Regions from separate parts of the Micromonospora sp. NPDC047740 genome, predicted to be linked through region 1. Evidence: riboswitches for the same ligand, from Rfam matches in the RefSeq annotation. Region 1 holds a riboswitch; each other region holds the start of a gene.
What was found. Region 1 has a riboswitch for cyclic di-AMP ahead of ACGF4F_RS28235 (C39 family peptidase). Riboswitches for the same ligand answer to the same signal wherever they lie in the genome.

Region 1 (5,679 bases):
CGGGAGCCGGAGTTCCTGCCGGCGATCGCCGCCGCGACCAGCGCGCCCGTGGTGTTCTGCCCGACGCTCAAGGCCATGGACGAGGCCCTGGTGCCCAGCCTGCGGGCGGCGTTCTACGTCAACCATGGTGCGAAGAACAGCCACTGCATCCGGTTCGCCCACCTGACCCACGTGCAGCTGCACCACGGGGACAGCGACAAGGCGCCCAGCGCCAACCCGGTGTCGGCGATCTTCGACCGGATCTTCGTGGCCGGGCAGGCCGCGATCGAGCGGTACGCCCGCGCCGGCGTGGAGATCCCCGCCGAGAAGTTCGTCGTGGTCGGCCGCCCCCAGGTGGAGGCGATCGAGGTACGCCGGGAGCCGGTCCGCAGCCTGGCCAACCCGACGGTGCTCTACACGCCGACCTGGACGGGGCACCACGCGGACGCGAACTACTGCTCCCTTCCGGTGGCCGAGACGGTGCTCCGCCGGCTGCTGGACCGGGGCGCCACGGTGATCCTGCGGCACCACCCGTACACGGCGCAGAACCCGGCCTCGGCGCGGCAGCTGGCCCGGCTCACCGAGCTGCTCGCCGCAGACCGGGCGAAGACCGGCCGGGCGCACCTGTGGGGCGCGGCGGCCACCCGCGAGTTGACCCTGACCGACTGCGTCAACCGCTCCGACGCGCTGGTCTCGGACGTCTCCGGGGTGATCTCCGACTACCTCTACTCCGGCAAGCCGTACGCGGTGACCGACATGGGCGCCGACGGCGACGAGTTCGTCGCCCGGTTCCCCCTGGCCGGCTCCGGCTACGTGCTGCGCCGGGACATGTCCAACGTGGACGAAGTGCTGACCGAGCTGCTCGACACCGACCCGAAGGCCGCGGCCCGCTGGGCCACTCGCACCCGCTACCTGGGCGACTTCCCCGCCGATTCGTACGCCGAGGCGTTCCTCGACGCCGCCCGCCGGCAGCTCGAACCCGGCTGGAACCCGCCGGCCCCGCGCGCCGCCGACGCGGTCGCGCCGGACGGCTCGCCGCTGTCCCCCACCGCCTGACCCACCCCCACCGCCTGACCGCTCCGTCGCCAAAGGCTGGAGCGGTCATCGGCGTGTCGAAAATCACCGCCACACATTCACCGTTGTAAATATTTATCTCCATCATCATACTTGCTCCCGGGCGCCCAGCCGACTCGGTGTAGTCGGCCCCGTTACCGGCGACGCGGCACGTCCGCACGCCGGCCACCCCTCGTCCACAGGAGCACCTATGAAACCGGTTTTCCGTCAGCTCGCCATGTGGCTCGGCGCGCTCGCGCTCGCCGTGGCGGCCGCACTGACCGGTCCGACCGCGGCCCAGGCCGCGGCGCCGGCCTGGCCCCTGCTCAGCAACGGCTCGACCGGCGCCAACGTCACCACCGCCCAGTACCTGCTCCGCCACCGCGGCTACAGCCTCACGGTCGACGGCCAGTACGGCGCCGGCACCACCTCGACCGTGAAGTCCTTCCAGTCAGCCAACGGCCTCTCCGCGGACGGCCAAATCGGCGCTCAGACCTGGGGCAAGCTGGTGGTCACCCTGAGCGCCGGGGCCAACAACGACGCGGTCCGCGCGCTGCAGACCGCACTCAACAAGTACGGCTACGGCCTGGCCGTGGACGGCGACTGGGGCCCGGCCACGACCAACGCCGTGAACAACTTCAAGTCCGCCCGTGGCCTCTCCGGCGGCTCGGTCGACACCACCACCTGGCAGTACCTGACCGGCGGCAGCGGCGGCACCGGCAACTACCGGCTGGTCATCGGCAAGTCGGTGCTGCCCCGCAGCGAGTACGACGATCCGCACCACGACTACCCGGCGATCGACCTGCCCACCGTGACCGGCACGACCACGTACGCGATCACCTCCGGGACGATCGGGCACGTCGGCGGCAGCTGCGGCCTCGGCATCGGCATCACCGCCGACGACGGTGCCTACTACCTCTACTGCCACCTGAACTCGCGCTCGGTCGCCGCCGGCTCCCGGGTCAGCGCCGGCCAGGTCCTCGGCTACACCGGGGCCACCGGCAACGTGACCGGGCCGCACCTGCACCTGGAGGTCCGGGTCAACGGCGCCAACCGCTGCCCGCAGAACATGCTGCTGGCCATCTACGACGGCGTCGCCCCACCGGCCCCGTCCGCCCTGCCCGCCACCGGCTGCTTCTACTGACGCAACCTGCGGTCGTGATGTCGTCGCCCTGCCTGCGGGGCGACGGCGTCACGGCCCGTCGGGCGCCGCGAACGGCGCGAGCAGGTCGAGGACCACGGCGGGGTCCTCGACGTGCGCGTTGTGGCCGAGCCCCGGCAGCGTCGCCACCGGCACGCCCAACTCCTTGAGCTGTCCGTCGGACACCATCGGGTCCTGCTCTCCCCGGGCCAGCAGCACCGGCACGTCGGTCGCGGCGAGCAGGGCGGGCAGCTGGGGCTCCCCGACCGCGAACGCGGCCGGGTCCATGGCCAGCCGCCAGCGGCCGTCCTCGCGGCGCAGCCCGGCGTCCACCACCGGGTGGTCGGGGGCGAACAGCCCGGCCAGCCCGGCCACCCGCAGGTAGCGGCGGGCCGCCTCGTCCCGGCTGGCGAACCAGGTCACCGGCCGCTGGGCGAGCTCGCGGGCCTTGTCCAGCTCGGCCGGCGACCAGGCGACCTTGATGCCGAGCCCGACCACCCCGTCGATCGGAAGCTGCCGCGCCCGTGCGGCCAGCGCCAGCGCCACCACCCCGCCGAGCGAGTGCCCGAGCACCACCAGCCGGTCCCGGGGGCCGAGCCGGTCGGCGACCGGGCCGAGCCCCGCCACCACCCGGTCCGCGAGCGCCTCGAAGGAGTACGCCGGCAGTTGCGGCGACCAGCCGTGCCCGGCCAGGTCGGGGGCCAGCCAGCGGCCCGCCCAGCGGCGCTCCAGCAGCGGCGCCCAGGGCAGCCACACCTCACCGGTGGCGCCCATGCCGTGCAGCAGCAGCAGATGGCGGGTACCCGTCTCGTCGCCCATACGGCGCAGTGTGCCACCGGACGGACACCAGGCGCGAGACCGGCCCCGGACACCACGTCGGGCACCGGCTCCAGGAGCCGGTGCCCGACGTGCAGGGGTGGGATCAGGCGGAGTAGCCGCGGGTGGCGGCCCAGTTCGCCAGATCGATGGTGGTGATCCAGTACTCGGGCAACGCCGGGTTCGCCGAGTCGGCGATCCGCACCGTCCGGCCGTCGTCCTTGTAGCCGACCACGGCGATGTAGTGGCCGCCGGGGAACGAGTGCCAGCCGCCGTTGGTGTCGGTGGCGGAGCCGGCGATGTTGACCACCACGCCGCGGCCGTCGGTGATCGCCTTGACCACGTCGGCCTGGAGCTGGTCCATCTGCGCCGGGGTCGCGGCCTGGCCGGGGATCATGTGGGTCCGGTACGGGTTGCCCTTGACCATCTGGTTGAGCCCGCGGGTGGTGTCCTCGGCCGAGTTGGTGCCGTTCTCGCCGGCGTTCAGCGGGGCGACCATCGCGTCCTGGGTGGTCTCGACGCCGCTCGCGCTCAGCGCGTTGCGCACCGCAGCCGGACCGCAGTTCCAGTAGGCGGTCTGGGCCTCGTAGTTGTAGTCGAGGACCTTCGTCGACGGCGGCTTCGGCTTCGCCTTCGCGGTCTTCGTGACGTCCGGGTCCGGCTTGGCCGAGCTGGCCTTCGCCGACGGCGACCCGCTCGGCGACCCGCTGGGCGAGGCGGTCGGGGACGGGGCGGCGACCCGGGCCTCGCTCCGGGTGGCGACGTCACCGAGGCGCGGCGCCAGTTCGGCGACGGCGGCGGTGGTCTCCTGCCGGACCGGCGCGTCGTTCGTGCTGGCCAGTGCCGCGCTGGCGCCGCCGGCCAGCACGAGGGCCGCGGCGGAGCCGGCGACGATCTGGTACGGGCGCTCGGTCGCGAGGCGCCGCAGCTGACGCTTCAGGTGGTGCTTCACGTGTTCCTCCACGGGGGCCGGAGCGGCACACGCCGACCCGACGCGCGGAGTAGCTCACGCGCGTTCCTGGGCGGGTGGCCGCGGGAAAAGAGCGCCCGGCGGACCGGGCAGCGGGGGTCGGTTACCGGAACGGACTCGCGGGTCAGGCGAGCGCCGGCACCGTGGCGCCGTGGAGGCGGGGGGAGGATCGGGGGGTGGTTCGCACGAGGTTGGAACTCCTTCCGTGGCCGCCTACCGGGTTAGCTGACGGATTCGGGCGGGAAGTAGGCCCTACCGCGGGCCTTGGCTCGCGGATTCACCCCGGTGTTGCACTGGGTCCCCGGTTCGTGAGATCACGATTGAGCGGGTCGGCGCGGCGTCGCCACTTGCGATCGAAAACCGCACCGGACGCGCTGACACTACCGGTGGGTACGCCGCCTGCCAAGCGTGCCCACCTGCGTAAACGTCAACCACCGTTACCGAGACCGGAACAGCCGGTCACTGACCTGACTCAATGGGACGACCGTTTTAACGGGAACCGTCGGGTGACTATCGGACATCCGGGTGGGGATCGAAGGGGAATTGCGGGGCTCGATCGCCCGGCCTGATCCGGTTGACCGTTTCCCCGGTCGCCGTGACCGGGCTCACCTAATTCGGATAACGATTCAGCCGACCCGCGCCGGACGCCACCGTGCGGGGTGCGCCGCGACGGCGCCGGCCGACACCGGGGCGAGGGTCTGGGTCACCGCCTCGGCGGGGCGTACCGGGACCGCTCCGGGGCGCACCGCCTCGGCGGCCGCGTACGCCTCCACGGCCAGCACCCGGGCCGCCTCGGCGGCCACTTCGGCGTCCCGCCAGGCCCGCCGCTCCCGTTCGGCGGCCGCCCGCCACCGGGCCCGCCGGCCGTCGCGTACCACCCGGGCCAGGGCGATCTCCTGCTCGGCCGGATGCCGGCGCGGGTCCCACCCGTTGCGCCCGGCGAGGACGTCCGCGAGCTGCCGGGCAGTCAGGTCGCCCTGCCAGTGCGCCGTCATGGCGGCGTGGTGCAGCCACCGCTCCCGGGCCGCGTACTCGGCCGGCGTCCGGGGCGTCCGCGGCTCGGGCAGCACGGCGGCCCCCGCGAACCGCCGGGCGGCCGCCTCGGCCTCGTCGTACGCCCGCCAGGCCCGGTCGACCTCGTCGTGCGCGGTCAGCCACTGCTCGCGCCACCGGCGCGCGGTCTGCCGGGCCCCGGCGGCGGCGACCGCCACCTCATCGGCGTACCGGCGCAGGTCGGCGTGGCGGGCGGCCGCCACGGCGGCCGGGTCGGGGGCGGGATCCGGCGGAGTCCCCCGCTCGGGCCGGGCGACCAGGACGGCGAGCACGCCCAGGGCGAGCACGAGCAGGGCCGACCAGATGGCGGCGGCCACGGGAACCTCGGTCAGGAAGTGGTAGAGAAGGGTCTGCTTCATGGTCGGCACCTCACGGGAACGACGTGGTGGAGAGGTCCGCACGGCCGGCGGGGCGGGGCGCGACCGGGTACGGGCGCCGCCACCGGCCGGTGCGGGGTGAGGTTCGGGTACGGCGTGGGCGGGCCGGGCCCGCCGGGCTCGTCAGCGGGCGGGCGGGGCCCGGGAGCCGACGGTCGCCGGGACCAGCCCGACCAGAACGCGGTGCCGGTCGGCCGGGGCGACCACGACACCCCGCACCAACGAGTCCGGTGCGCTGGCCAGGACTGCCTGCCGGTCGCCGGTCGCGTCCGACGTCCACCCGGCCGCCG
Region 2 (5,679 bases), on a different contig from region 1:
GTTGGTGAGGAAGGTCCAGTTCCGGCCGCTCCCGTTCTCGCCCGCTGTCGTCGCCATGGTGGTCATGGTATGGCCCCGCGCCGGTGTCGACCGGCCCCGGGCGGCGGCGGGCCGCTGGCGGCCGCCCGTCAAGTGACCGGTGACGTATGAAATCCGTATCACGTAAATCTTGACGTGTCTTGGCTCGGGTGTGACCGTGGTGGTCGAGGCCGCCTCTGCCGCCGGCCGGGCTGACCAGGTCGTTTCGCGCGAGGACGAGGTGAGTGCAGTGCTGCCGACCAATCCCGAACAGGCGCTCGCCGAGCTGTTCGCCGGCAACCAGCGGTTCGTCACCGGCGTACCCCGTCATCCCAACCAGGACGCCGAGCACCGCGCCGCCGTCGCCGACGGCCAGCACCCGTTCGCGGTGATCGTGGGCTGCGCCGACTCCCGGCTCGCCGCCGAGATCATCTTCGACCGTGGCCTCGGTGACCTGTTCGTGGTGCGGACCGCCGGCCACACCGTCGGCCCCGAGGTGCTCGGCAGCGTCGAGTACGCGGTCACCGTGCTGGGCACCCCGCTGGTGGTGGTGCTCGGCCACGACTCGTGCGGCGCGGTGCAGGCCGCCCGCGAGGTGGTCGCCACCGGCACGCCCCCCGCCGGCCACCTCGGCGCGTTGGTGGACGCCGTCGTGCCCAGCCTGGCCCGGGCCGCCCGGGAGGGTGTCGAGGACCTCGACGAGATCGTCGACATCCACATCGCGCGGACCGTGGAGGCGCTGCTGGCCCGGTCCGCCGTGCTCGCCGAGCGGGTGGCGGCCGGGCGGTGCGGGGTGGTCGGCATGTCGTACCGGCTCAGCGCGGGCGAGGTGCGGACGGTGGCCGAGGTGCCGGCCGGCAAGCCGAGCGCGACGCTGCCGGGCGCGGCCACGCCCGCGGACCCGGCGCCCACCGCCGTCGCCGGTTGAGCCCTACCTGACGCCGAGGGGCCGCCCCGCGGTCGCGGGACGGCCCCTCGGCGTGGTACTCCGGCTACAGCAGCGACACGTGCACGTGGTCGGTGTGGTTGGAGGGCCCGCTGTAGGACTTCCAACCGGTCGCCGGGAACCAGATCTGCCGGTTCCAGATCACGTAGTAGACGCCCAGCCGGTCGGCGTTGCGGATCAGGAACGCGGCGAGGTTGTTGCCGTACATCCGCATGTCGTTGTTGTGCCAGGGGGAGAAGCCGCTGCGCTGTAGCGACCAGTCGCAGGCCCGGCCCTTGGGGTGCTCCCAGGGACCGCCCGGGCGGTAACAGCCCACGAAGCGGTCGAAGCCGGCCCGCTTGACCTCCTTGTACATGTGCAGCGTGCGCGGGGTGATGTAGCCCGAGGTGGTCGGGTCCTTCACGCTGCGTGACTCGGGCTTCCACCCCCCGTCAGCCGTCCGGCCGGGAGCGATCCGGGCGACCGGGGAGGTGGCCGCGACCAGGCCGGCGGTGAAATCCCGCCCGCCGACCAGCCGCAGGGCCTTCTCCGCCTCGGCCTTCTCGCGCCGCATCGCGTTGGTCTGCTTCTGCTGCTCGCGGATCTCCGCATCGAGCGCGATCTTGGCCTGTTCCGCGCGGTTCTTCGCGGCGTTGACCTCGGCGAGCTTCTGCGCGTTCATCAGGTTCAGCTCGTCGAGGGCGGAGGCCCGCTGGACGAACGAGTCGGGCGCGTTGCTCTCCAGTAGCAGGGCCATCGCGCCGATCCGGCCGGTCCGATAGGACTGCGTGGCGATCTGGCTCACCTGCGGCCGCAGCGCGTCCAGGTCGGCCTGCGCCGCCCGGATCTCGAGGGCCAACTGGAGTTGGCGCTGCTTCGACTTGTCCAGCTTCGCCTTGGCCTGCAGGAAGCCGCGATTGGCGGCATCGATGACCTCGGTGATGAGCGGAGGATCGTTGTCCTCCTCGTGGCCCGATGGGTTGGGGGTGTTGGGTGCGGCCAGCGCCGGGGTGGGCCCGGCGACGATGGCGAACGCGGTGAGCACGGCCACCACAGGTGTCAACCAGCGGCGCAGGGGTGCCGTCAACAGGGTTCCCTTCCGTCGACCGCCGACCGGGTTAGCTGTCGGGTTCGGGACGGAAGTGGCCCCTACCGCTCGCGCGGATTCACCCCAGGTACCTGGTTCCCCGGTTCGCCACAGGGCGATTGGGCGGTGGTACCGCTGGCGCCGGTGCGCGCCTTCGGCGGTTACCGGCAGCGAGGTTACCCGAGAGCCCGGTCGGGGATCTACGTCCGGAAGCCGACCAATCGCACGTTTTCGTCGTCGCCCTGCGTGACCAGCGTCGCGTTCGCGCCGGCCGGTCACGCTGCGGAGTATCACCATGCGGCTTCCGTGCTCCTCTCCGGTCCGGATCGTCCGGCGGCCGCACCGCCGAGGGCCTCCAGCGCGTCGTGCCGCTCGGCCGGCGGCCGGGACGACGGCGGGCGGGCTCCGGCGTCCGTCGCGACGCCGGCCCGTCCGGCGGTCCGGACCACCGCCGCCAGACCGGTGGTCAGCGGTACGGCGGCGATCAGGCCGAGCGTGGCCACCGCGCTCCGGACGATCTCCTGCGCCATGAACTCGCTGGTGAGGATCTCGCCCACCGGTCGCGAGTCGGCGACCAGCAGGAGTAGCAGCGGCAGCGACGCGCCCGCGTACGCCAGCACGATGGTGTTGACGGTGGAGGCGATGTGCGCGCGGCCCACCCGGGTGGCCGCCCGGTAGAGCTGCATCCGGGACAGCCCCGGGTTCGCGTTCGCCAGCTCGGTGACCGTGGCCGCCTGGGTGACGGTGACGTCGTCCAGCACGCCCAGCGAGCCGATGATGATGCCGGCCAGGAGCAACCCGTGCAGGTCGACGTTCTGCTGGAACATCGACAGCGTGGTGGCGTCCTCGCTGCCGTAGCCGGTCAGGTGGGTGGCCGCGGTGGCCAGGGTGCCGAGGACGCCGGTCAGCACCAGGCTGCCCAGGGTGCCGAGCACCGCCACCGAGGTTTCGGCGGTGATCCCGTGGGTCAGGTAGAGCACCACGAACATGATCAGCGCGGCGCCGACGATCGCCACCAGCAGCGGCGGCTGGCCGGCGCCGATCCCGGGCAGCACGAAGCCGAGCAGCACGGCGAAGCTCGCCACCAGGCCGCCCAGCGCGGCCAGTCCGCGCCAGCGCCCGAACGCCACGATGGCGACGGCGAACAGCACGGCCAGCCAGACCAGCGGCGTGCCGCGCTGGTGCTCGGCGATGTTGTAGGTCTTGATCGTCGGATCGGCCGGGTCCATCAGCTCGACGAGGATGATCTTGTCGCCGACCTCGACCCGGGGTGCCCCGGGACCGGACGGGAGGGGTGCCTCGACCTGCCGGCCGGCGTCCGGGCCCTGTTCGGCGGCGACCGTCGCGGTTCCGCACGGCCCCGTGGGCTGGCCGGTGCCGCCCTCCGGCGTCGGCGGGCACGGCTCGGTCACCACCCGGGTCACCGTGCCGTGGTAACGCGGCAGGTCCGGGCCACCCGTCGGCTCCCGGCTGTCCCGCGGCCACAGCACCAGCGCGGCGACCACGGTCACCAGGAACAGCGGCACCACCGTCGCGACGAGGATCCGTCGCACCCCGGGCGGGGCGGGCGGAGCGGGACGGGTGTGGTCGGCGCCCATGGCGTGTCTCCCAACGAGTCACAGCGCGATACGTGTCACCGGGCTGGTCGGTTCACCGGGCCGGCGCTGGCGCCGACGGGGAGTGCAGGCCGGTCGCCGCCGGGAATGGTAGCCAGGCCCGGGGGCGGGACGCAGGCGATGAGCGACCTCCAGTGGTTCCTGCCGGCCCGGCCCGCCGCACCCACTAGCGTGGTTCTCGTGCGTACGGCGCCAGCGGTGACGACCGGACCGTGGGTCCGGCTCCTGCTGCTGCTCTGCACCCTGGTCGGGCTGACCGCCATGCACACTCTCGGCCACGGCACGCACGCCCCCGGCGGCCCGGGGGACCACGCGGCGGCCGACCACGCCGCCCCGCCGGCCGCGGCGGCCGGCCACGGCGCCCCGCCGGCTGCGGTGGCCGGTCCCGTCACTCTGCCGGCCGCGGTGGCCGGCATGGCCGGCGACTGCCCGGGTGACGGCTGCGGCCCGGCCCGGATGCTCCAGCTGACGGACGCCCAGGCCCGGCTGCTCCCGCTGGGTGATCCCGGCGGCGACCGGCCCGGCTGGAGCATCTGCCTGGCCGTGCTCGGCGCGTTCGCCGTCACGCTGCTGGTCGCCCTGCTGCTGCGGGCCGGGTCCCGGACCTACGGGCCGGCCGCCAGGGTGGCCCTCCGGGCCGCCCCAGGACCGCGCGCCCCGCCGCCCCGACCGTATGGGCTGCGCCTCGCGACGGTGTCGGTGCTGCGCAGATAGGACGCCCCGGCGCGGGTGGACCGGAAGACCGGTCACCCGCGTCCGCCGTCCGCTGCGTACGTTTCGACACCGAAAGGTCGTTCCATGTCCACTCGTACCCTCGCGCGTCGGGCCGCCCTGGCCGGCGCGACCGTAGCCGCCGCGCTCGCCCTCACCGGCTGTGGCGGTGGCGACCACCCGACCGCCGGCACCGGCCACGACACGCCCGCCACGGGATCGCCCTCCCCCGGGGCCTCCTTCGGCGACGCGGACGTGACGTTCGCCCAGATGATGATCCCGCACCACCGGCAGGCCGTGGCGATGGCCGAGCTGGCCGACGACCGGGCCGCCGACTCCGAGGTGCGGAGGTTGGCCGGGCAGATCAAGGCGGCCCAGGCGCCGGAGATCGCCAGCATGACCGACTGGCTTACCGCGTGGGGCCGGCCGGTGCCGCCGGCCAGTGCCGGCCACGGCATGCCGGGGATGGACCACGGCATGCCCGGGATGATGTCCGACGCCGACCTGGCGACGCTGAAGGCGTCGTCCGGGGCCGACTTCGACCGGCAGTTCCTGACCATGATGATCGCCCACCACGAGGGCGCGCTCACGATGGCGCAGGCGGAGCTGACCGGGGGCGCCAACCCCGAGGCCAGGGCGCTCGCCCAGCGGATCGTCGACGCCCAGCGGGCCGAGATCGACAGCATGCGGAAGCTGCTCGACGGGCGCTGACGCACAGCCGTTGGGGGCCGGACGCGCCGTCCGGCCCCCAACGGGCCTGGTCAGCCGCGCTTCATCAGCCGGCCGACGGCGGCCATCATCTCGGTGGCCATCTCGTCGGCGCGGCCCTCGGCCGCACCCTCGTGCATGCAGTGCCGCGCGTGCCCGTCGAGCAGGCCGAGGCCGACCTTGTCCAGGGCGGCCTGGATGGCGGAGATCTGGGTCAGCACGTCGATGCAGTAGCGGTCGTCCTCGACCATCTTCTCGATGCCGCGGACCTGGCCCTCGATACGGCGGAGCCGCGCGAGCAGCTGGTCCTTGCTGGCGGTGTAGCCCCGGGTCGGGGTCGTCGGTGCGGTCATGGCATCCAGGATAGCGTACCCCTCGGGGGTATGGTACGGTCCTCTCCGTTGGCTGATACCCCCACCGGGTAGCGGTAACAGAAGAGCGGCAGCGGTCTCTCTACCAATTACCCCCAGGGGGTATAGGGTGGGGGCGGCGAGAGGGGAGTTGCGATGGTCACCACCACGTACCAGGTGCAGGGCATGACCTGCGGGCACTGCGTCAACTCGGTCAGCACCGAGGTGAGCGCCATCCCGGGCGTCACGGACGTCCAGGTCGAC
Region 3 (5,679 bases), on a different contig from region 1:
GCCCACCCCGGAGTTGCCGGCCGACGTGCTGGACCCGGTGCTCGCCCTGCTCGCCCGCCTCGCCGTACGCCGGCACGGCCAGCCGGCCGTGCTGCGGGCACTCAGCCGGGCCGAACGGGCGCCGGCGAGCGTCACCGCGTTCTAGACGCCGGCGGCGGTGCCCCCAACTCGGGACACCGCCGTCGTGGCGTGCGGGTCAGCGGTCCAGGCCGGCCGCCGAGTCCGGCCGGTCCACGTCCACGAACTCGATCTCGCCGAGTTCCCGGGCTCGGCTGCCGGCCGCCCGGGCGAAGGTGCCGGCCGCCCAGCCGACCGCGGCGCCGGCCAGCGCGGCGCTGATCAGCAGCGCCCAGGGCAGCGCCGGCCGCCGGCCGGCGAGCGCGTCGAAGGCCAGGGTGGCCCGCCGGCGGGCCTCCTCGGCGGCCGAGCCGACCAGGTTGCTGGCGTCGTCGGCGAGGCCGGAGCCGTTGCGGCGGGCGGACCGCGCGGCGCCCCGGACGCTGTCGCCGGCGGCGTCGACAGCGGAATGCAACTGCTGCCAGGCCTGGTCCGCGATCCGCTCGGGCTTGCTGCGACGGTCCAGCAGGGTGGATCCGAACATGGTTACCTCCTCGGGGTGCCGAAGGCCGGCGGCCACTTCGGACTCCGGCGACGATCGGGCGCGGGACGGTCCGCCCATCCCGGCCAGTGCCCGGAGCGGACTCGGCGCAAACCACCCCGGCGCGCCCCGTCGCGGCCGACTGGGGCAGGATGGGACAGACCACCCGAACGCGCCGAGGGCCGGGTGCGGGCCCGGCGAGCGGGGGGCGGCTACCCTGGGTCGGCGGATCGGCGACCCTCGTCGGTCGTTGAATAGTGAGAGCCTGTCGTAGCGGAAATAGGAAGTGGAAGCTCCGGATTGGGATGCCCAGGTGTGCCCAGTCCGCGAATTGCTCATCCCGAGGGGTGGCGACCGAGGCCGTCGGAGGAATACGCTCGGTCGCGGCCCGCGTACTGATGAGGCGCCCGTATGGGCGAGTGGAGGTGTTCGCGTGAGCCTGTCGATCGTGAAGTCTGTTCAGCCGGGTGGTGTCGTCCAGATCGCCCCGCGGGGCGAGATCGACGTCGACACCGCGTACGAGGTGCGGGAAGCGATCGCCGAGGTGCTTGCGAAGGGCCGGCCCGCCCGCATCGAGCTGAACATGCGCCTGGTCACCTTCATCGACTCGGTCGGCATCAGCGCCATGGTCGCCGGCTTCCAGACCGCCGAGGTGAGCGGTGTCAAGCTGGTGGTCACCGAGCCGAGCCGGTTCGTGCACCGGCAGCTCTGGGTCACCGGCCTGCTCGGCCTCTTCGGCGCTCCCGAGCCATACTTCGCCGACGCCCCCACGCCCGAGGTGCTCCCCGGCGCCTGAGCCCTGCCCGGCGGACCGCTCGGACCGGGTCTTCCGACCGTTGCCAGCCGGCCCCCGGTACGGGACGATCGTGCCCACCGGCGACGGCTAGGGGAGTACGGCTTGCTCAGCAGCGACAGTTTCAGCTACACCGTGCAGGCTCGGTGCGCACGGGCGGAGGCGGTCGCCCTGCTCAGCGACCTGACCCGCCAGGGCGAGCTGCATCCGCTGATCGTCCGGGTCCGCCAGCTCCCGCCCCGGCCCGGCGCCCTGGCCAGCTATGCGATCACCGACCGGCTGGCGCTCGGGCCGCTGCACTTCCCGGTCACCTACCAGGCGGACGTGCTGGTCGCCAACGAGGACGAGGTGGTGACCGTGGCCCGGCAGCAACCGGCCACCACCGTGCGCAACCACACGCGGCTGCGGGACGAGCCCGGCGGTGTGGTGCGGATCGACGTCGAGATCACCCTCTCCGCCCCGGCGCCGCTGTTCGGGTACGCCTTCCGCCAGGCCCGGGCGGCCCATCTCGGCCTGGCCAGCCGGCTCGGCGCGACCCTCGAGGGGCACGCCGACTGAGCCGGTGCGGCGGCCGTACCGGCTAGGCCCGCCGCCCGGCGGTGTGCGGCAACTCCGGCTCGGCTGGCGGCCAAAATTCGGCCTCCGCGCCGCCAGGCGGCGCTCCGGGCCGAATGAAGGCCGGTCTGACCTCGCGCCGCTACGACGACTTCAGTTCGGCGCGTCTGACGCCGCGCTGCGAACTGAAGCCGTCGCTGGAGCCGGCGGCCGGCCGCCGGGTCGGCGGCGTGGCGCGGCGCAGCCGTCCCCACGGCTTGTAGGTGGACAGCACGGTCATGAGGATCAGCAGGCTGCTGGAGACCGCCGGCGGGATGACCAGGTCCAGCCGGTCCCGGGTGGCGAGCTCCGGCCCCAGCTCGGCGAGCCCGCGTACGGTCGGGGTGAGCAGCAGGAGGACCAGGCCGAGCATCCCGGTGGTGATCGCGAACTTCACCAGCACCCAACGCCAGCGCAGCAGGCCCCACGGGGTGAGCAGCGCGCTGGCCAGCCCGACCAGCCAGACCGCCACGCTCAGCGGCGCGAAGAGGTACGTGACCAGCAGCCCGGCGGTCGGATAGACCACCGCCGGGTCGGCGCCGCGCAGCCCGGCGATGCCGAGGGTGAGCAGCACCAGGTCGGCGCCGAGCCAACCCAGCGAGGTGACCAGGTGCAGGGTGAGCAGTGCCTTGCGCGTGGTGGGCGAGAGTCGGCTCATGCCCTCGATGCTCGGCCGTCGCCGGCCCGGCGTCGTGGGCCGCGCGGCGACATCCGGCGTACGTCGGTGGGCGTACGGTGGCCCGCCGGGCGGCGGGCCACCGCGGGCTCAGTACACCGACAGGTGCACGTGGTTGGTGTGGTCGCTGGACGGGTCGCCGTTGCCCCCGCTGTACGCCTTCCACCCGCTGCTGGGCAGCCAGATCTGCTTGTACCAGATCACGTAGAGCACGGCGAGCGGGTCGGCGTTGCGGATGAAGTACGCGGCCAGGTTGTTGCCGTACGTCTTGTCGCCGCCGGTGGCCACCCCGCCGAAGCCGTCCTTCTGGGCGGCGAAGTCGCAGGCCCGGCCCTTGGGATGCTCACCCGAGCCGCTGGGCCGGTAGCAGGAGACGTACCGGGTGAACCCGGCCGCCTTGGCCTGCTGGAGCGCGTGCAGGGTGCGCGGAGTGATGCAGCCGTCGGCGGGCGTCGGGTCGTTGACGCTGCACGACTCCGCGGGCCAGGAACCGTCGGCGTTGCGCTTCGCGGGGGTGGCGTTGGCCCGGGACGTGCCCTGCACGCTGCCGCCGGCGGCGCCGGTGGTCCGGTTGTTCGCCACCTTTAGCGCGCGTTCCGCCTGCGCCTTGCGCTTGGCCATGACCGCGACCTGCTTGCGCTGTTCCCGGATCTCGCCGTTGAGCGCGTTCTGGGTGCGGGTGGCCTGGTCCCGGGTGTCGATCAGGTCGCGCAGGGCCCGGTCCTCGTGTGCGGCGACCTGCTGCAGGGTGAGCGCCCGGTCCATGAAGCCCTCCGGGTTGCTGCTGCCGAGCAGCGCCGCGGCGGTGCCGAGCCGCCCGGTCCGGTAGGCCAACCCGGCGAGCTCGCCGACCTTGGCGTCGCGTACGCCCAACTCGCTGTTGATCGTCTTGAGCTGGGCGGTGAGCTGCTGCTGCCGACTCACCGACCGGTTCAACGCGGTCCGCGCCTCCAGCCAGCCCTTGCTGGCCGCGTCGAGCTGCGCGCGCAGCGCCGGTGTGCCGCCCTCGTCGTCGCCGGGTGCGGCGGCGAGCAGGCCGGTCGGGGGAGCCGCCGAGGCGGGGGAGACCGGCGTGGCCGCGACGCCGAGGGCGAGCGCCGCGACGAGCAGGGCCGCCAACCGGGCGGCCGTCCTTCGTACAGGTGCCACTGGTGGCATTCACGTGTCCTTCCGTCAACCGCCGACCGGGTTAGCTGACGGGTTCGGGACGGAAGATCCCTACCGCTGACGCGGATGCACCCCAGGTACATGGTTCCCCGGCTCGCCGTACGGTGGCGATTAGGCGACGGCCACCACCGCGGACGCTGCTGGGCGTCGCCCGGCGGAAGCCGCGACCGAGCCTACCGGCGCTGTTCCGGCCCGTCGCCGTGGACGGCGAACGGGAATCGGGCATAAGCCGGCACTAGTGCACAATAGCCACTTGGATTTAAGGTTGTCCTCAATTACCACTCGACGGTTCCGCACGCGCCGGGTGACGCCCCGGGTTCGATCTGCAACGTGGCGTGATCGATCCGGAAGTCATCGTGCAGCGCGGCCCGCGCGGCGGCGAGCACCTCGCCCACCTCGGCGTCGGGGGTGGTGGTCAGGTGCGCCGAGGCCACGTCCATGCCGGAGGTGAGCGTCCAGACGTGCAGGTCGTGCACCTCGGCGACGCCGGGCACCGCGGCCAGCCGGTCGTGCACGGCGGTCACCTGCAGGTGTTCCGGGGCGGCCTGCACCAGGATGCGGACCGCGGCCCGGCCGAGCCGCCAGGTGCGCGGCAGGATGAACAGCCCGATCGCAACGGCCACCAGCGGGTCCGCCCACCACCACTCGGTGAACGTGATGACCAGGGCGGCGCCGATCACGCCGAGCGAGCCGAGCAGGTCGCCGAGCACCTCCAGGTAGGCCCCACGCAGGTTGATGCTCTCCTGCGCCCCGCTGCGCAGCAGCGCGAACGCGACCAGGTTGGCGAGCAGGCCGAGCACCGCCACGGCGAGCATCGGCCCGGCGAGGACCTCCGGTGGCTCGCCGAACCGGCGGACGGCCTCGACGAGCACGTACGCGGCGACCGCGCCGAGCAGCACCGCGTTGGCGAGGGCGGCCAGCACCTCCAGCCGGTAGAGCCCGAAGGTGCGCTGCGGATCGGTCTCGGCGCGGCGGGTGGCGGTGATCGCGGCCAGCGCCATGCCGATGCCGAGGACGTCGGTGAACATGTGCCCGGCGTCGGAGAGCAGGGCCAGCGAGCCGGTCGCGAAGGCGGTCGCCGCCTCGACCACCATCAGGGCGCTGAGCAGCCCGAAGGCGGCCCAGAGCCGGCCCCGGTGGCGGTGCGCGGCGTTGGCCACCGTGCCGCTGTGGTCATGACCTGCGCCCACGCCCACACCCTTCCGTTCCGCACCCCGGCCCGACCCAATCTATGCTCACATCGCTATATGTGCGAGTGAATGGGCGTCGCCGGAGCCGCCGTCAGCCCACCGGGTCGAGGGTGGTGAGGCGCTGGGTGGCCCGGGAGAGCGCCACGTAGAGCGTCCGGACGCCGGACCCCGGATCGGCCCGGATCTCGCTCGGGGCCACCAGCACCACGCCGTCGTACTCCATGCCCTTGGCCTGGAGACTGGTCACCACCTGCAGCCGGCCGCCGCCCAGCTCGCCCAGCCAGCCGGCGACCTCGTCCCGGCGCGGCACCGGCGTGATCACGCCAACCGTCCCCTCCACCTCGGCCAGCAGGGTGCGCGCCGCCGCCACGGTGGCCGGCGCCAGCTCGGCGGGGGGCACCGTCAGCTCGACCGGCTCGACGCTGGTGGAGCGGACCGCGGTGGGCAGCGGCAGGTCCGGGTAGAGCCGGCGGATCTCCGCCGCCGCCACCGCGAAGATCTCCGCCGAGTTGCGGTAGTTTGTGGTCAGCTCGTACCGGTACCGGCGGCGCCGCCCCAGCGCCTGGTCCCGGGCCCGGGTCAGTTCCTCAGGGTCGCCGGTCCAGGCGGTCTGCGCCGGGTCGCCCACCACGGTCCACGAGGCCAACCGGCCCCGCCGGCC
Region 4 (5,679 bases), on a different contig from region 1:
CCGGTCGATGTCCTGCCGTACCCGCTCCTCGAGATGCGGTTCGGTGGCGAAGAGGATGCGCAGGCGTACCTCGTCGCCGGACCGCTCCGCGCTCGTGTGATGCGGCGCGACCGGGCAGGGCGGCGCGTGGTCCCAGTGACCGCACAGAACGGTGGTGATCGCCGCCCCGGGCGCGCCCGAGTCGTCGTCCGGCGCCATGTCGAGGACGGCCTGATGGGCGAACCCCTGCCGCATGACGCCATTCTGCCTCAGGGCGTCCGGGTCGTCGGCGCCCTTACGGTGTCGGCGTCTGGGTGGCCGCGGTGAGGGCCGCGGCGAGGGCCGCCGCGCGGTCCTTGCCGATCGCGGCCACGATCGCGGCGGCGGCGTCGGCCGGGGCCTGCCCGCCGAGTGCCTGTACGGTCGCCGCCGCGATCGCGGCGGCGGTCGGTGCGGCATGGGTGGTCTGGTAGAGGTCGTTGAGCACGTTGAGCGTCGACATGCCGGCGGGGATGCCGCCGCCGATGTACTGCCAGGGCAGTGCGCGCATCTTCGCGGCGACAGCCGGGTCGGACAGGATCGCGGAGAATTCGGCGGGGGTCATGGTGTCGTCCTTCGTCAACAGGGCCCGCAGCTGGGCGAGCGTGCCACGGTATGCGTTGCAGTCGGTCTGTCCGGACGCGCCGGGGCAGGCGACGTTCGACCCGTACTGCCAGATCGACGGGGTCACCCCGCCGTACGCGGCCCAGCCCGGGCCGCCGTCCCCACCACCTTGCGCGTAGACGGCAGCGGGCACGCCGGTGGGGTTGCTGCCGTAGTCGCTGGCGACCAGGGGTGCGCTGAGCGGCCGGAGGTCGGGCCGGCCGAGGTTCCCGTCCCAGTTCCACTTCGGCAGGTAGATCGCCAGCACCCGCTGATCGACGGCGTGCCAGCGGTCCACGAACCGGCGTACGTCGTCGAAGCGCGGCCACAGTCCGTTGGCGACCAGCTCCGGGTAGCGCTCGACGTCGAGCATCGCCCACACCGCCCCGATCCCGTCGAGGGTGCTGCGCAGATAGTCGACCTGCCGGTTGGTGCTGGCCTGATCGCCTCTGATCAGGTTGTGGTAGCCACCGATCACGTCGAAGCCGGCGCCGGCCGCACCACGCGCCATGTCGGCGACGTGCGGGCTGGGCGGATGGAAGCCCTGCGGATCGCCGTAGCTGGCGCGCAGGCACAGGACGGGAGAGGTGGCTCGGCGAATCGCCGCCCAGTCGAACTCGCCCTTGACGCGGTCCCAGTCGTGGTAAGACAGGTCGGCATAGATCACAGCCATTGCCATCACCTCTGCGGCCCACCGTAGCTCGACCCATCTGACCTGCGCTAACGCGAAAATTGGTCAGTGAGACGGGGGCGGTCGGTGGCCCGAGGAGCGGCCGCCCTGCGGTCAGATCTGGCCGGTGTAGAAGCCGTGGCGGGCCAGCGGCTCGACGATGTTCTGTTCCTCATATGCCAAATGCGACAGCAGGGTGTCGGTGAGGATGTCCACGGCCTGCTGGACCTCGGTGAAGTCCCCCGGATTGCGGATCAGGTCGACCAGGGCCCGGTCCACGCCCTCCACCACGTCGTGGATCACCACGTGCTCCGCTTCCAACCGGTCGAGCACCGGGGCCAGCCCCGGATCGGCACGCCGCAGGTGCGGGAAGATCGAATTGTCCTCTAGCCCGTGGTGCTGGGTGACCACCGTGCAGTACGCGGCGCAGTACGCCCCCAGCGTCCAGTTGTTCTGCCGCATGGTCATCTGGTTGAGCACGGCCCGGGCGGCGCCGGCGGAGACCACCCCTCGTTTGACCTGTTCGAGCAGGTCGCGCACCTGCGCCAGCTCCTGACGCAGGTGGTCGTGCACGTCGACGAGATGCGCGCCGACGGCCTGCGCGTGCGGGGTGTAGACGTGCCCGGCCGGCGCAGGCGGGGCGACCGGGCGGGTGGACTCGTCCCAGAGCTGGTGGTCCGTCAGGCGTACGCCCGGATCGGGGGTGGGGGTGACCGCGAGCGCGGTGGCGCCCCCGGCCTCGACCGCCTCGCGCGCTCCCTCGCCGGCCCTGGGCCGGGTGCCCGGCTCGGCACGTTCGGCGGCGACCAGCTCCCGTACCGCGGGCGCGACCTCCCGCGCGAAGAGCTGGATGGCGGTGGGGTCGTCGGCGCCAAGGATGAAGGTGGCGATGCCGTGGTCCAGCACCAGCCCGGCCAACTCCTCCACCCACTGCTCCGGCGGCCCGCTGAGGAAGCCGGTGGACGACCGGGTGAACTGGCCGCTGATGTTCAACAGCCGCCGCACCGACCGGGGATCCCGACCGGCGGCCTCGGCACCCTCGTCGATCAGCGCGTTCATTCCCGGCAGCTCGTCCGGCCCCTTCGACAGGTACGCCAGCGACGGCAGCCAGCCGTCCGCCGCGCGCCCCACCAGCCGCAGCATCCGGGGCTTGTACGCGCCGACCCAGATCTCCACCGGGTGGGCCGGCGCCGGCCCACGCTTCGCCCCGACCACCCGGTGGTACGTGCCCTCGACCCGGACCATGCCGCGCCGCTCGACGTCCCACACCTCGCGGATCACCTGGATCGCCTCGTCGAGCGCGTCGACCGCCTGCCCGGGGGACAGCCGCCGACCGCCGACCGCCTCGATCGCCTCCCAGAACGCGCCCGCGCCGAGGCCCAGCTCGACCCGGCCGCCGGTGAGCAGGTCCAGGCTGGCCACGCTGCGTGCCAGCACCACCGGTTGGCGCAGCGGCAGGTTGAGCACGTTGCCGGCCAGCCGGATCCGACTGGTCGCGGCCGCGAGATAGGACATCAGCGTCCAGGTGTCCAGGAAACCCGGCTGGTACGGGTGGTCCTGGAAGGTGACCAGGTCCAGGTTGACCTGCTCGCAGAGCTTGGCGAGCGCCACCACCTGCTCGAACTGGCCGGCGGCGGGGGTGAGGAAGCCGCCGAAGGCCAGCTCGTGTCCGTAGTCAGTCATGTTCCTCCGCCTGCGCACCCGGGCCCGGCGACCGTGCCGGACTTCGCCACCGTAGTCGGTGCCGCATCGGCGCGCGCCCGCTCCCGCAACCGCAGCGATAACCAGGCGGACACCCAACTCAACGAGGCGGACCTGCGGGCCGTCCACCTTCGAGCGGCCGTACGCGACCCTGCGCAACGCCGGCGTACCCGTGATCGTGGTGCTGGTGTCCGGCCGGCCGCTGGACGTCGCCGGTGAGTTGCCGAACTGGACCGCGCTGCTCGCCTCCTGGCTGCCCGGCACCGAGGGCGCCGGCATTGCCGACGTCCTCTTCGGCGGGTACGCGCCGACCGGCAAACTGCCGATGACCTGGATGAACTCCGTCGGCCAGCAGCCCATCAACGCCGGCGACGGGCAGGTTCCGCTCTTTCCGCAGGGTTTCGGCCTGACGTACTGAAGGGGGCTTTGTAAGGCACCTGTGGACGGCACGCAACTCGTACGGTGTGGCCTTCGCTCGGCCGGGTGAAGAACTTCACAAGAAGTGGGCGATCATCCGAAACCATCCCTAATGTCGACTGCGTTCGCGATCGCGGACACCCGGGCCGGTAACGCCTAATCCCGCCGCCGGCCCGTCGGTACCTGGACATCAGGCGGGAGCGGGGGACCCACATGTTCCTCGGTGCTCGACACCTCGGGGTGAAGCCGCCCATCCGGCGGCCGGGCTCCTCGGCCCGAACCCGACAGCTCACCTCGTCGGCGTGGAGGAACCCACATGGCAACTGAACACGTCGCACGTCACCGACGCACCACGCAGCGTCGCGTCGCCGTCGGAGCGCTCGTCGTCGGTGCCGCCACCGGCGCCGCCGCCATCCTCGGGCCGGCCGCGCCGGCTAGCGCATCCAGCGTGAACTGGGACGCCATCGCCCAGTGCGAGTCCGGCGGAAACTGGCACATCAACACCGGCAACGGCTACTACGGTGGCCTCCAGTTCTCGAAGAGCACCTGGAACGGCTACGGCGGTAAGAAGTACGCCAGCCGCGCCGACCTGGCCAGCCGCAGCGAGCAGATCGCCGTGGCCGAGAAGGTCCTCGACGGGCAGGGCATCGGCGCCTGGCCGGTCTGCGGCAAGAAGGGCGGCTCGACCAAGCACTACTCCACCAAGGACTCCGGCGCCACGAAGTCGCACAAGAAGGCGACCAAGGACCGGTCGTCCCGCGGCGACCAGCCGGCGACCCGCAGCCACCGGCGTACCGCGCCGGCGTCGAGCGGCGCGACCTACACGGTCCGGTCGGGTGACTCGCTGTCGCTGATCGCAGAGGCGAAGCACCTCGCCGGCGGCTGGCAGGCGCTCTACGAGCGCAACAAGCGCGTGGTCGGCGACAACCCGGGCCTGATCTTCCCAGGCCAGCACCTCCGCCTGCGCTGACGCTACTGGCAGGTGGGGTGCCCCACACTGCGCGCTGATGCACTGAAAAGTGGCCATCCCCGCCCGGGATGGCCACTTTTTTCGTGAACGAGGCCCCGGGTGCTCGCGGTGTCCCGGTCGGGGGCGGTTGCTATCGTCGCGGTGCTCCGGAAAGACGTGAAGAAGGCGCGGATATGACCAACGACTCGTTCTCCGCGGCCGCAAGCCTCGACGAGCTGCTCACCAGGACGCAGCAGGCGCTGTCGGCCATGCGCTCGCGGGCGGCCGAGCACCCCGACGGCGACCCGGGCGAGCTGCTCCGCGCCGAGGGCGCGGCGCCCGACGGCCGGGTCCGGGCAGTGGTGGTCCAGGGTGGCCGGCTGGAGTCCGTGACGGTGGACCCGGAGCTGGCCGGGGACGGGATGGAGGCCGTCTGCGGGCAGGTCGTGTTGGCCGTCAACGCTGCCCTCGCCGCCCTCGACGCCCAGGTCAGCGCCTCGGCCCGGGCCGACGTCGACGCCCTGGCCGCGCGGCTCGGCGGCATCGAGGAGCAGTCGGTACGGCAGATGGAGCTGTTCAGCCGGGCGGTGGACGACGTGATGGCCCGCCTCAGCCGCGGCCCTGACGCGGGGGCGCGGGCGGGCCGCCCGAGCTGAGGCAGGCCGGCCGCGGCCGCGCCGGAGAGCGCGGCGAGGCGGGGTGGGAGCTTCAAGGGGGTTAGCTCCTGTTCCGAGGCGGGCAGCATGGAGCCCGGTAGGGGCACCCGGCGCGGGGTAGCGATGAGGCGGGACGACGGTCGGTCCCTGCCGGCGTGGCCCCGGTTCGACGGATCGACCGTCCGAGCCGCCGGGGGCGGCGGCTCGCTGGAGCACGATCACACGGTCGTGGACGCAGATCAATGGGCGATCGCGGCAACCGGATCGGTCGATCACCGCGCCGGTCCCGGAAATCGGGAAGCTATGCGCTTCTATGGCCCCTGATCAGGGCGAACACCCTCCGGAGTGGGCGGGGCCCGCCTGACTGGCGGGGATTGCCGCTCCATGCGGATGGCGCACGTTCACCCGTCGGTCGACCCGGCGATCGAGCCCCGCCGGAACCCGCCCCGCCGGTGCGCCGTCAGCGCCCCCGTCGCCCTGCGGTGAGGCCCCGGGAGGGGTTGCGGTAGGAATCTACCGACCACTTTCGTTTGTCGTGAAGAAAAGTAGTCCGTGAGCGGACGAAAGCTATGGACAGCCTGAGAGGAAGTTAGTACTGTCTGGCACCATCAATATGTTTCGTCGAGATGAACTACCGGCACAGTAGTTCTCGACCGTGGCCTTCA

Region 2: another riboswitch for cyclic di-AMP. It lies ahead of ACGF4F_RS07550 (hypothetical protein); the one in region 1 lies ahead of ACGF4F_RS28235 (C39 family peptidase).
Region 3: another riboswitch for cyclic di-AMP. It lies ahead of ACGF4F_RS10520 (hypothetical protein); the one in region 1 lies ahead of ACGF4F_RS28235 (C39 family peptidase).
Region 4: another riboswitch for cyclic di-AMP. It lies ahead of ACGF4F_RS01770 (transglycosylase family protein); the one in region 1 lies ahead of ACGF4F_RS28235 (C39 family peptidase).

Annotation. Positions count from the first base shown of each region.
Region 1 covers NZ_JBIDCT010000017.1:146,360-152,038, forward strand. Annotated here, with positions in the region: gene ACGF4F_RS28220 (CDP-glycerol glycerophosphotransferase family protein) at 1-1,035, shown strand, start outside; gene ACGF4F_RS28225 (peptidoglycan-binding protein) at 1,244-2,176, shown strand; gene ACGF4F_RS28230 (alpha/beta hydrolase) at 2,225-2,992, opposite strand; gene ACGF4F_RS28235 (C39 family peptidase) at 3,096-3,953, opposite strand; cyclic di-AMP (ydaO/yuaA leader) riboswitch at 4,155-4,296, opposite strand; gene ACGF4F_RS28240 (hypothetical protein) at 4,586-5,371, opposite strand; gene ACGF4F_RS28245 (hypothetical protein) at 5,513-5,679, opposite strand, start outside.
Region 2 covers NZ_JBIDCT010000003.1:119,008-124,686, forward strand. Annotated here, with positions in the region: gene ACGF4F_RS07540 (helix-turn-helix domain-containing protein) at 1-66, opposite strand, end outside; gene ACGF4F_RS07545 (carbonic anhydrase) at 269-946, shown strand; gene ACGF4F_RS07550 (hypothetical protein) at 1,011-2,030, opposite strand; cyclic di-AMP (ydaO/yuaA leader) riboswitch at 2,036-2,166, opposite strand; gene ACGF4F_RS07555 (YibE/F family protein) at 2,321-3,628, opposite strand; gene ACGF4F_RS07560 (hypothetical protein) at 3,827-4,360, shown strand; gene ACGF4F_RS07565 (DUF305 domain-containing protein) at 4,445-5,068, shown strand; gene ACGF4F_RS07570 (metal-sensitive transcriptional regulator) at 5,119-5,418, opposite strand; gene ACGF4F_RS07575 (heavy-metal-associated domain-containing protein) at 5,572-5,679, shown strand, end outside.
Region 3 covers NZ_JBIDCT010000004.1:284,959-290,637, reverse strand. Annotated here, with positions in the region: gene ACGF4F_RS10545 (maleylpyruvate isomerase N-terminal domain-containing protein) at 1-145, shown strand, start outside; gene ACGF4F_RS10540 (hypothetical protein) at 197-601, opposite strand; gene ACGF4F_RS10535 (STAS domain-containing protein) at 1,032-1,394, shown strand; gene ACGF4F_RS10530 (SRPBCC family protein) at 1,497-1,949, shown strand; gene ACGF4F_RS10525 (hypothetical protein) at 2,089-2,643, opposite strand; gene ACGF4F_RS10520 (hypothetical protein) at 2,752-3,819, opposite strand; cyclic di-AMP (ydaO/yuaA leader) riboswitch at 3,824-3,956, opposite strand; gene ACGF4F_RS10515 (cation diffusion facilitator family transporter) at 4,104-5,018, opposite strand; gene ACGF4F_RS10510 (HelD family protein) at 5,110-5,679, opposite strand, start outside.
Region 4 covers NZ_JBIDCT010000001.1:374,620-380,298, forward strand. Annotated here, with positions in the region: gene ACGF4F_RS01750 (hypothetical protein) at 1-234, opposite strand, end outside; gene ACGF4F_RS01755 (hypothetical protein) at 275-1,294, opposite strand; gene ACGF4F_RS01760 (LLM class flavin-dependent oxidoreductase) at 1,406-2,974, opposite strand; gene ACGF4F_RS01765 (glycoside hydrolase family 3 C-terminal domain-containing protein) at 3,033-3,410, shown strand; cyclic di-AMP (ydaO/yuaA leader) riboswitch at 3,553-3,727, shown strand; gene ACGF4F_RS01770 (transglycosylase family protein) at 3,726-4,379, shown strand; gene ACGF4F_RS01775 (YbaB/EbfC family DNA-binding protein) at 4,553-5,014, shown strand.